3 regions of the Leptolyngbya boryana PCC 6306 genome follow, and region 3 is predicted to be linked to each of the others. Evidence: predicted binding sites of a transcription regulator. Region 3 holds the regulator's gene; each other region holds the start of a gene.

Region 1 (3,277 bases), 890 kb from region 3:
ATACAACAATCTGCTCCAAATGACAAAAAATTCTGAAAATTCCTCAACACTTTCTCATCTTGATGCTCAAGGACAAGCGCAGATGGTTGATGTATCAGCTAAATCTGCAACGATAAGACAAGCAACAGCGATCGCGCGGGTGCGGATGAAGCCCGAAACTTTACTGGCGATCGAGTCGGGTAATAGTCCGAAAGGGGATGTTCTAAGCACAGCCCGAATCGCCGGAATCATGGCAGCGAAGCAAACATCCAATTTAATTCCACTGTGTCACCCACTCCCGATTCAAAAAGTCGAAGTCAATATTATTGCCGTGCCCGAACTTCCCGGATTTGAGATTCAAGCCACTGTGAAAATCAAAGCAGAGACGGGCGTTGAAATGGAGGCTTTGACAGCAGCCTCTATTGCGGCTTTGACGCTCTATGACATGGCGAAAGCGCTCGAGAAATCCATTACGATCGAACAAATTTGCTTGCTGAGCAAAACGGGAGGAAAATCGGGAGATTATCAGCAATCACCAAACCCGTAATTCCTCTTAAATTTTTTGTAAAGCGGGAACTATTTGAAGGCGTTCCCCGTGAAATTGCTTATACTCAGGAAATGCTCCCTTGACATCGCCCCCTCATTTTTCCATTGGCAAATCCAAGGTGGTATTCCCGCAATGAATGAACCGAACGAATTAGAACTGACTGAATCGCTCTTTAATGCGATCGCACAAGCTTTAGAGGCGTGTTGCCACTCCGGACATTTATCGGCAGATGAATACATCTCACTGCTTGACTCTGTATGGTTTACGCTCGACTTCGGCACGCGTCGTCCGAGATGAATCATCAGCCAGGTTGCGGCTCTGCTCAACGTGCAATTCTAAAATTTCTGCGAGTTCAGCGAAACCCAAGCCCAGATCTCACGATCAGTTGAATTGAGTTCTCTTATATTAAGGTGGATTTTGAATTGCAGAATTGATAGGGACAGGACGATTGCTGAAGCCGTCCTTCCTCAATCCAAAATTCACCATTAAAAAAGCGCGGCTAAGCCGCGCATATTTGAGATCCTACAATGAGAGATGAGGGAGACACTTTATCTCAGATAACTTGCTTCTGCTTCCAACATCCGCAGCAGAGCTTGATCGCCACGTGCTCTTGCTGCTTCCATGCGGCGTTGTAGATTTCGTTGTAAGTTTTCGCGGTGAACGCGGGTAACTTCGGCTGCGTGAAGACGATTTCTATTCATATGTAGGGTTCCTAGAGGTTAGTTTTTCTTATCACCATGATTTGATATTAGCATTGGCAAATTAAAACGGTAGCTTATGCTACTAAAAATTCATACTTAAGATGTAGTTTTTTGACAAAACAGATGATTGTTACCCTGATGACAGACTTTGGATTAAGTGATGCTTATGTCGGAGTGATGAAAGGTACGATCGCTCAAATTAATCCAAGGCTGCAAACTATCGACCTTACGCATCAAATTCCTCCGCAAGATATTACTTCTGCCCGTTTTCAACTTATGACTGCCTATCCGTATTTTCCGGACGGAACAGTTCATGTTGTCGTGGTTGATCCAAGCGTAGGCAGTTCGCGCAGAGCGATCGCAGTGCAGCTGAAAGCTGGATTTGTGGTTGCGCCAGATAATGGTTTGGTGAGCGGCATCTTAGAACATGCAGTGGCAGCGGTCGAGTTAACGAATCGAAAATATTGGCGATCTCAAACTCCCAGCGCAACATTCCACGGGCGCGATATCTTTTCCCCGGTTGGAGCACACCTTGCAAGTGGCGTTCCCTTGAAAGAGTTAGGGGATGAAATTGATTTGAATTCGATCATCAAATTGCCAATTCCTGATGCGATCGCAACCGAGAATGGCATTCAAGGAGTAATTCAGGCGATCGATCATTTCGGCAATTTGATCACCAATATTCCGGGGGAAAGGTTTTTCAATTGCTCTTGGTCAGTTCAGATTCATCAATCGATTTATGCAGGTCATACAACCTATGCTGATGCGAAAGTTGGCGAGATCATCGGACTGATTGGAAGTCACGGTTGGGTTGAAATTGCGATGAATCATGGCAATGCTCAGAGCTATTTGAAATTGGGGATTGGAACGTCGATCGTGACTGTTATTCAGTCAAATTAGTCCGAAAACTTCAAGACTTCTGAGTTCACCATCCAATCATTGAAAGAACCATGAAGCGTTGAAGGCTTGTAGATTGTTCAAATCACCGCTATTTAAATTTACCGATCGCCCGAACCAACGGCTCAAAAACCTCGATCAACTCTTTGCGACTCACGACTAACGTGGGATATGATCGTGCTCCATAATCTTTCCCAACCTCTAACGGAAAAATCGGGGTTAACTCTAGCGGATACCAAACGGCTCCTGATGCTTGCACGATCGCCCAAACCGCCGCAATATCCCAAATTTTTGGAGTCGCCTCAACTCCGCCCATTGTTGACCCCGCCGCAACGGTCAGCAAATTGTAAGTCGCTACTCCCAACATCCGAATTTTCGCAGGAAACGGCTGCTGCAAAACCGAAGTACTTCTTGCACAGAGATTAAAAAAATGATTCTTCGTTAAAGCTTCTTGGCTCGATCGAATCGGTTTGCCATTGAGAAAAGCCCCCGACGGCATCTCTAGCCCTGATTCACCCTGCCAATATCCATAAAAAGACTGCCCCAATGGGGGCAAATGTACCAATCCAAAAACCGGAGTGCCCTGATAAAGCAATCCGATCGAGATTCCCCATAGCGGCAATCCTCGTGCAAAATTCGTTGTGCCATCGACTGGATCAATAATCCAGCACCATTCTCGATCGGGAAAAATATGCTCGACTTCTTCGCTCAAAACCCCGTGATCAGGAAAAGCTTGAGCGATCGCGCTCCGAATCCGTTCATCCGCCCATTGATCCGATTGTGTCACCAAACTGCCATCGGCTTTTTCGGCTGCCTGAGCTTGTCCAAAATCCTTGAGCAATTGTGCACCAACTTCTGTGGTGATTTGCTGAGCAAAAGAGAGAACCGTATTCCAAAATTCAGACATATCGAAATCCCAAAGCAGTGCGGGAGATAGAGAGCAGGGAGTATTCTTCCATCATCCTGCAAAATGCTCCTTCATCTTTTCATCCTGCAAAGTCAGACTCTCACATCTTAGAACAGGCTATCTTCTTAAGCTGCGTTGCCATAAAGGAATCAACGACTGTGCCTGGTCGTAAGCATTCGTGCCGAGTGGAATTCTTTGAGCGATCGCGATCGCGCCCGCCGGATCTACACTCGCTTGTGACATTGC
Region 2 (3,277 bases), 1.4 Mb from region 3:
TATTAGTGTTGCTGCTTGGCGTGCTGTTCCGCAACTGGTCGGCGTTTATGGGCGGGCAGCAAACGGCGAATACTCAACCTTCTCCTGCGCCTCAAGCTGTGGCATCACCGAGTCCTGATTCTGGAAAGATCTTGAATGAAGCCCGATCGTTAATCAAACCCACGCTAGCATCAGATGCAAGTCGCGCGATTGATCGGGCGCGCGCAATCCCACCGAATGATCCCCTCTATGCTGAAGCGCAACAAGACATCGATCGATGGAGTCGCAATATTCTAGAAATTGCGCGCAAACGAGCAGAGCAGAAAGAGTTTCAACAAGCGATTTCAGCCGCTCAACTCGTTCCAAAAGATCGACCTCAAGTTTACGCCGAGGCACAGAAAGCGATCCAGCAGTGGCGCAAAGCTCGTTAGACTAAGAATCAGGAAAATTCGCGAAACGATTACATCGAGGAACCCCAATGATTAGCCCGGATCAGGTTGAGGCAATGATCAAAGCAGGATTGCCGGATGCCCAAGTGCAGGCAAACAGTCCTGATGGGGAGCATTTCGAGGTGACAGTCGTCTCCTCAGCCTTTGCTGGGAAGCGTCGCGTTCAACAGCATCAGCTTGTGTATGGTGCGGTTCAACAGGCACTCTCCACCGAAGCCATTCATGCTCTCTCACTGAATACGTTCACGCCCGAAGAATGGGCAACCAAAAACTAACTCTCTTACCCCTTGAACTTACTTATGACTACCTCAAACCGCATCAAATCGATCGTCGATAGCGACAAAATTGTCGTTTTCATGAAAGGCAGCAAACTCATGCCAATGTGCGGCTTTTCCAATAACGTTGTGCAAATTCTCAATACGCTGGGTGTCCCCTACACGACCGTAGACGTGCTAGAAGACCCTGAAGTCCGTCAAGGCGTGAAAGAGTTCTCGAACTGGCCAACGATTCCCCAAGTGTATGTAAATGGGGAATTTATTGGCGGTTCGGACATCATGATTGAGATGTACCAGAGTGGCGAATTGCAGCAGCTTGTAGAAGTTGCGCTCGCCTCATAATGAGGCGGGGAGTGGGGAGTAGGGGAAGATTGATTCTTACTCCCTACCCCCTACTCTCACCTCTGCGACTGACCAACCAAATCAAAAAGGGGCGCGCACGCACCCCTTTTCTCATTTCTATCGGTAGTCTGGTTCTGGCATCACCATGTCGAAATTCGACGGATCATAGATGTAGCGAGTAATTTCCTCTTCCAGACGATTGATCTGGTACGGCTCTAGCACGCTAGCATGTCGGAGCGCGGACAAGTACCCGTCTAAGTAGAGACGCAGGTCATCGTAACGATAGCCCCGGTTCCAGAGTTCGACGAGAGCGTCGGAGAGGCGTTGATAATAGCGAATCGTCAAAGAATCTTGAAGCATATGCGATGACGCGAAAACAACAGATGCCGTTTGGCATTCCACTCACTGAGCTATGACTTTAGCTTAACATTACACTCGCTATTCTCTCGGTTTGTATCGAAATTCTATAGAAAGACATACTCCGATACGGAACGTTGTGTAGGCGGAGTACATATGGGTAGCACCCGTTACAAATCAAAACTAAGAAGCTTTGATACCCTTAACTCAAGCATTTTGAGGTCAAGTTGCCCCCGTGGGAGCCATTAATATACAAATCGTTGAAGGAAATCCGCACCTTCGATCGCTGCTAGGATGGCATCTTCAGCAGGCGGGCTACCAAGTCCACCAATCGGCTGATTTGCACCAAGCGCGTGAGATGTTTCTGGTGCGGCAGCCCAATCTCATGATCCTTGATTCTGAGATGCCCAGTGGCGATGGGTTGGAGTTTTGTCGCTGGTTGAGTCAGCAGCAGACGGCGCTGATTCTGATGCTGTCTGCCCGGACAACTGAATCTGATATTGTCGCAGGGTTGCGATCAGGGGCGGATGACTATCTGACAAAGCCGTTCGGGATGCAGGAGTTTTTGGCGCGAGTGGAGGCGTTGTTGCGGCGACAGCGGACGGCGGCTCCTCCGGTAAATCTCGATTTTGGGGATCTGAAAATTGACTTGGTGCATCGGCGGGTGCGATTTAAGGGTGAGTTGATTGAGTTGACCCCACAGGAGTTTAGTTTGCTCTATGTGCTGGCTCAGGCAGGCGGAACCGCTTTGAGTCGGGCAGATCTGCTGCAACGAGCTTGGCCTGATGAGATTGATAATCCTCGAACTGTGGATACTCACGTCCTGTCTTTGCGTAAGAAGGTGGAGATTGATCCGAGGCAACCGAATTTGATTCAGACGGTGCGGAATGTGGGGTATCGGTTGAATTTGGAGATTTTGAACGCGCCTCCGGTGCATCAGAATAATGGGCAATTGCCTCGTAAACCAGCAACGGCTTCAATGTCGAGAATGGCAGCGGTTCAACGTCCTCGGATTTAGGGAAAAATTTCGACGAATTCCTGATTTGTTGGATAACCGATGTGATGCAATGCGATCTCATATGTCCCAAAATCTGTGAGGTCGATACACTTAGGGGAGTCTATGACGGTTCTGGGTCATGATGCTGCGTTTTTTATTGCTTGCGACGTTGGGGTTTGCGACGGTTAGTGTTTGCAGCCATCCGCCAAATTTGACGATTGAACAACGTGCGATCGCAAGTGATCTCTTCGCGATCGACCATCAGTTTGACAGTGCAACCGATTTTGCTGAAGGAACAGCGCTGGTGCAATTGGGGCGCGAATTTCGCTATATCGATCGTTTGGGACGAGTAATGGTTACGCCGAAACAAGAGTTTGAAGCGTATTCGCCCTTTTCGGAAGGCTTGGCGGTGGTGAAATTGGGGGATCAGTATGGGTTTCTGAATCGTCAGGGAGAAGTAGCAATTCCGCCGAAATTTGAACGGGTGACGCGATTTCGAGAAGGATTTGCAGTCGTGCAGATGGGACGGCTTTACGGATTTATCAAACCGACTGGAGAAGTTGCGATCGCGCCTCAATATCAATTGACCTCGGGCTTTTCTAACGGATTGGCAGCAGTGAAGCGGGGCGAGAAATATGGCTATATTGATGCGTCGGGTCGAACTGCGATCTCACTAAGATTCGATGACGCTTGGCAGTTTTCTCATGGGCTTGCTGCTGCCAAAATCGGTCAGAAATGGGGCTATATCAATCAAACTGGGCAATTTGTTGTGCAACCTCAGTTTGATGGCGCGTTTAATTTTTCGGATTCGATGGGTCGGGTACGACTCGGAAATCAATGGGGATTTGTCGATACGAGTGGGAAAATTGCGATCGCGC
Region 3 (3,277 bases):
TCGCTTGCACGATCGCTTCAATCACGGCTCGGCGATCGTCCGGCTCACCATCGGTAATGACTAAAATGGTTTCTCCAGTTTTGCTCTGCCCTGTGGCTTTGCGGCGAAAATAATCTTCGGTGGCATCCCGCAACACTGCTGCCAGATTGGTCGAGCCAACCGGATCGTTTTCCATAAAAATCTGTGCGACTTTGCTCGCCGTCACATTTTCGTACCGTCTGAATCGGCTAGAAAACGTATAAACCGTAATACCATCGGGATCAAACTGCTCGCATTTGCGCGCCAGTGCCAGCGTTGATTCTTGGGCTGCTTCCCAACGACTGCCGCCCCCAATTTGATCATTGGTAGACATACTGCCACTTTTATCCAAAATCAAGGTGTAGTCTCGATTTTGCAAAGTTTCAAAATTGGGCACGGCACATCTCCTATCGTCTAATTGCTATCCAGCACTGGGCTTCGATCCCGTCATCCCCATAATTTCGTAGCCTGCATCGACGTAGATCACCTGACCCGTGATCCCGCTTGATAAGTCACTACAGAGAAATGCTGCGGTATTCCCGACTTCGATCTGCGTCACAGTTCGACGTAACGGCGCAACTTCTTCAACGTGGTGAATCATATCGAGAATGCCACCGACTGCCGAGGAAGCCAATGTCCGAATCGGACCTGCTGAAATCGCATTGACTCGAATATTGTTCTGCCCTAACTCATTTGCGAGGTAGCGCACGTTCATTTCCAATGCTGCCTTGGCAATTCCCATGACGTTATAGTTCGGGATGACTTTCACACCACCGAGGTAAGTCAGCGTCACGATACTACCGCCTTCGCTCATTAGAGGTTTTGCGGCTCCAGCTAGTTGCACCAGCGAGTAAGAACTGATATCCAACGCCAGCGAATAACCCGCGCGCGACGTTTTGGAGAAATCGCCGGATAAATCATCTTTGCTAGCAAATGCGAGACAGTGGATCAGAATATCCAACTTGCCCCATTTGTCTTTCACGGTATTGAATGCGCTCTCAATCTGTGCGTCATCTTGCACGTTCAACGGCAAGAACAAACTGGGATTGAGCGGCTCGGTCAAGTCGGCAACTTTCTTTTCCGCTTTGCCGGTTGCATCCGGTAGATAGGTGATGCCAATATTTGCGCCTGCTTTGTGTAGCTGCTGAGCGATGCCCCATGCGATCGAGCGGTTGTTCGCGATTCCCGTTACAAGTGCGTTCTTTCCAGTCAGGTCTAGCATGGTCTTCTACCGTGTAAAGCATTTATGAGGATAGCAGAAAGGGATCCCTCTCGAACTGCTCTTCGCTGACGCGATCGTCCCAAGCTTGGCGGATCGAGGATCGAATTGCGTCATTTCTCAGTTCGGTTTTTCTGCCAGCGAATCCTCTCTGATTCTGGTTCGGAATCCTTCATGATTCCTTAATGCCTCGTCCTAGAATATTCGTGCTTTCACGGTATGATCTGTGGAAATTATTGGGTCTGCCCAGAAGATTCCAGTAGATCGACTCGAAATTGCGCCTTCTTCTTAGAGAATTTACTGAGTTTTCTGAAGATCAAAGCGAAATTGTAGTTTACGACACTAAAACAGATCATAGACTCAGTTTTAGTGGTCTAAAGTCATCGATTGCTTACATAGACTGTTAGACTTCCCAGCTTCACTCGATACGACAAGGAAAGAAATGGTAGTGACCAAGGATAAACCGCTTGCAGCGATGTTTCGTCAGATTGGAGGGGGAGCATATCCTCCTGTTGTAGAGACGTTTGAACGCGGTAAGACCATCTTCTTTCCGGGCGATCCGGCGGAGCGGGTCTACTTTCTCGTCAAGGGTGCGGTTAAACTCTCACGGGTGTACGAGGCAGGAGAAGAAATTACCGTCGCGCTGCTGCGAGAAAACAGCGTGTTCGGGGTGCTTTCTCTGATCACAGGACAACGTGCCGATCGCTTTTATCACGCAGTTGCCTTCACCCCTGTCGAATTGCTGTCTGTTCCGATCGAACAAGTTGAAAAAGCGCTCAAAGACAATCCCGAACTCTCAATGCTGATGCTGAAAGGCTTGTCGTCGAGAATCTTACAAACTGAAATGATGATTGAAACGCTGGCGCACCGAGATATGGGATCGCGTCTTGTGAGTTTCCTCCTGATTCTGTGTCGTGACTTTGGTGTGCCCTCACAAGAGGGGATCATGATTGATCTCAAACTGTCTCACCAAGCGATCGCTGAAGCAATCGGCTCGACTCGCGTCACAGTCACCCGCTTACTGGGAGATTTGCGTCAGGACAAAATGATCTCAATTCACAAGAAAAAAATAACCGTTCATAATCCGGTAACGCTTAGTCAACAATTTACCTAATTCGATTAGAATTCAGTCCTGAGTGACTCACGCGAATCATAGAGCGAGCAGTCATAATGAAAGGCAAAGTCTGAAAGTGCCCTTAGAGTGCAGTATGTCTAGGGGTTTGTGGGAGCGTCATGTCCGATGTCGGGCTAATTCTAATTTTGGTGGTGTTGGTGTTAGGAGGGGTGATCGCGACAGTCGGCGATCGCTTAGGAACGCGCGTGGGAAAAGCCCGCCTCAGCTTGTTCAATCTCCGTCCCAAACAAACAGCAGTTGTCGTGACGATTTTGACGGGCACGCTGATTTCTGCCTCTACGTTAGGCGTTTTACTGCTTGCGAGCCGCACCTTTCGAGAGATGGTGTTGAACTTCGGGCGAATTCAAGCCGACTTGCGGGCGACAAATCGCGACCTCGATAAAGTCACGGCTGATCTCAAAACCACAGATCAGCGAAAAGCTGAGGTTGAGAAAGATCTAGAGCAAGCGCGATCGGAACGTGCCCAAATTGAGGAATATCTCAAGCGCCTCAATGCCAATCTTCAAGTTTCAGTCGCTCGACAACGAGAAACCGATGCCCAACTTCGCAGGACAGAAGCGCAGCGAGATCTCACCCGCAATCAGCTAGAAACAGTTTCTCAGCAAGCACTTTCGCTCCGCAACGAAATCAATCAGCTGGAATCTGAGCAGCAGGCGTTAATTGAACAACGGGATCAGGTGAAAGCCCAAATTGCGGAACGAGATGCGCAAATTGCGGAACGAACTGCCCTGATTGAAAAGCGCGATCGCGAAATTAATGAGCGCGATCAAGTCATTGCTCAACGCGAAGCAGAATTGAAAACCCTGGAACAGCAGAGAGCTTTTCTCGTGGCAGCCGTTCAGCAAATTCAGCAAGATGTGGAACAGATTCGCCGAGGTGATCTGGCAATTTTTCGGACACAAGTG

What was found. The regulator NtcA, encoded in region 3, controls nitrogen genes in cyanobacteria. The targets are predictions, from matches to a motif close to TTTGTANNNNNNNNTACAAA.
Region 1: a site for NtcA is predicted at 1,294-1,313, ahead of LEPBO_RS0130380 (SAM hydrolase/SAM-dependent halogenase family protein). Genes of this name have one in related genera too.
Region 2: a site for NtcA is predicted at 1,560-1,579, ahead of LEPBO_RS0119175 (DUF6761 family protein). Genes of this name have one in related genera too.

What each region holds. Positions count from the first base shown of each region.
Region 1 is NZ_KB731324.1:6,106,672-6,109,948, reverse strand. Features, by position in the region: gene moaC (cyclic pyranopterin monophosphate synthase MoaC) at 20-526, shown strand; gene LEPBO_RS43080 (hypothetical protein) at 659-823, shown strand; gene pirA (arginine synthesis PII-interacting regulator PirA) at 1,075-1,227, opposite strand; gene LEPBO_RS0130380 (SAM hydrolase/SAM-dependent halogenase family protein) at 1,351-2,127, shown strand; gene LEPBO_RS0130375 (inositol monophosphatase family protein) at 2,216-3,031, opposite strand; gene LEPBO_RS38750 (chromosome segregation ATPase) at 3,149-3,277, opposite strand, start outside.
Region 2 is NZ_KB731324.1:3,810,755-3,814,031, forward strand. Features, by position in the region: gene LEPBO_RS37565 (caspase family protein) at 1-410, shown strand, start outside; gene LEPBO_RS0119165 (BolA family protein) at 458-703, shown strand; gene grxD (Grx4 family monothiol glutaredoxin) at 728-1,045, shown strand; gene LEPBO_RS0119175 (DUF6761 family protein) at 1,163-1,405, opposite strand; gene LEPBO_RS0119180 (response regulator transcription factor) at 1,638-2,420, shown strand; gene LEPBO_RS37570 (WG repeat-containing protein) at 2,539-3,277, shown strand, end outside.
Region 3 is NZ_KB731324.1:5,219,828-5,223,104, forward strand. Features, by position in the region: gene LEPBO_RS0126065 (vWA domain-containing protein) at 1-415, opposite strand, end outside; gene fabI (enoyl-ACP reductase FabI) at 440-1,240, opposite strand; gene ntcA (global nitrogen regulator NtcA) at 1,680-2,351, shown strand; gene LEPBO_RS0126080 (DUF3084 domain-containing protein) at 2,471-3,277, shown strand, end outside.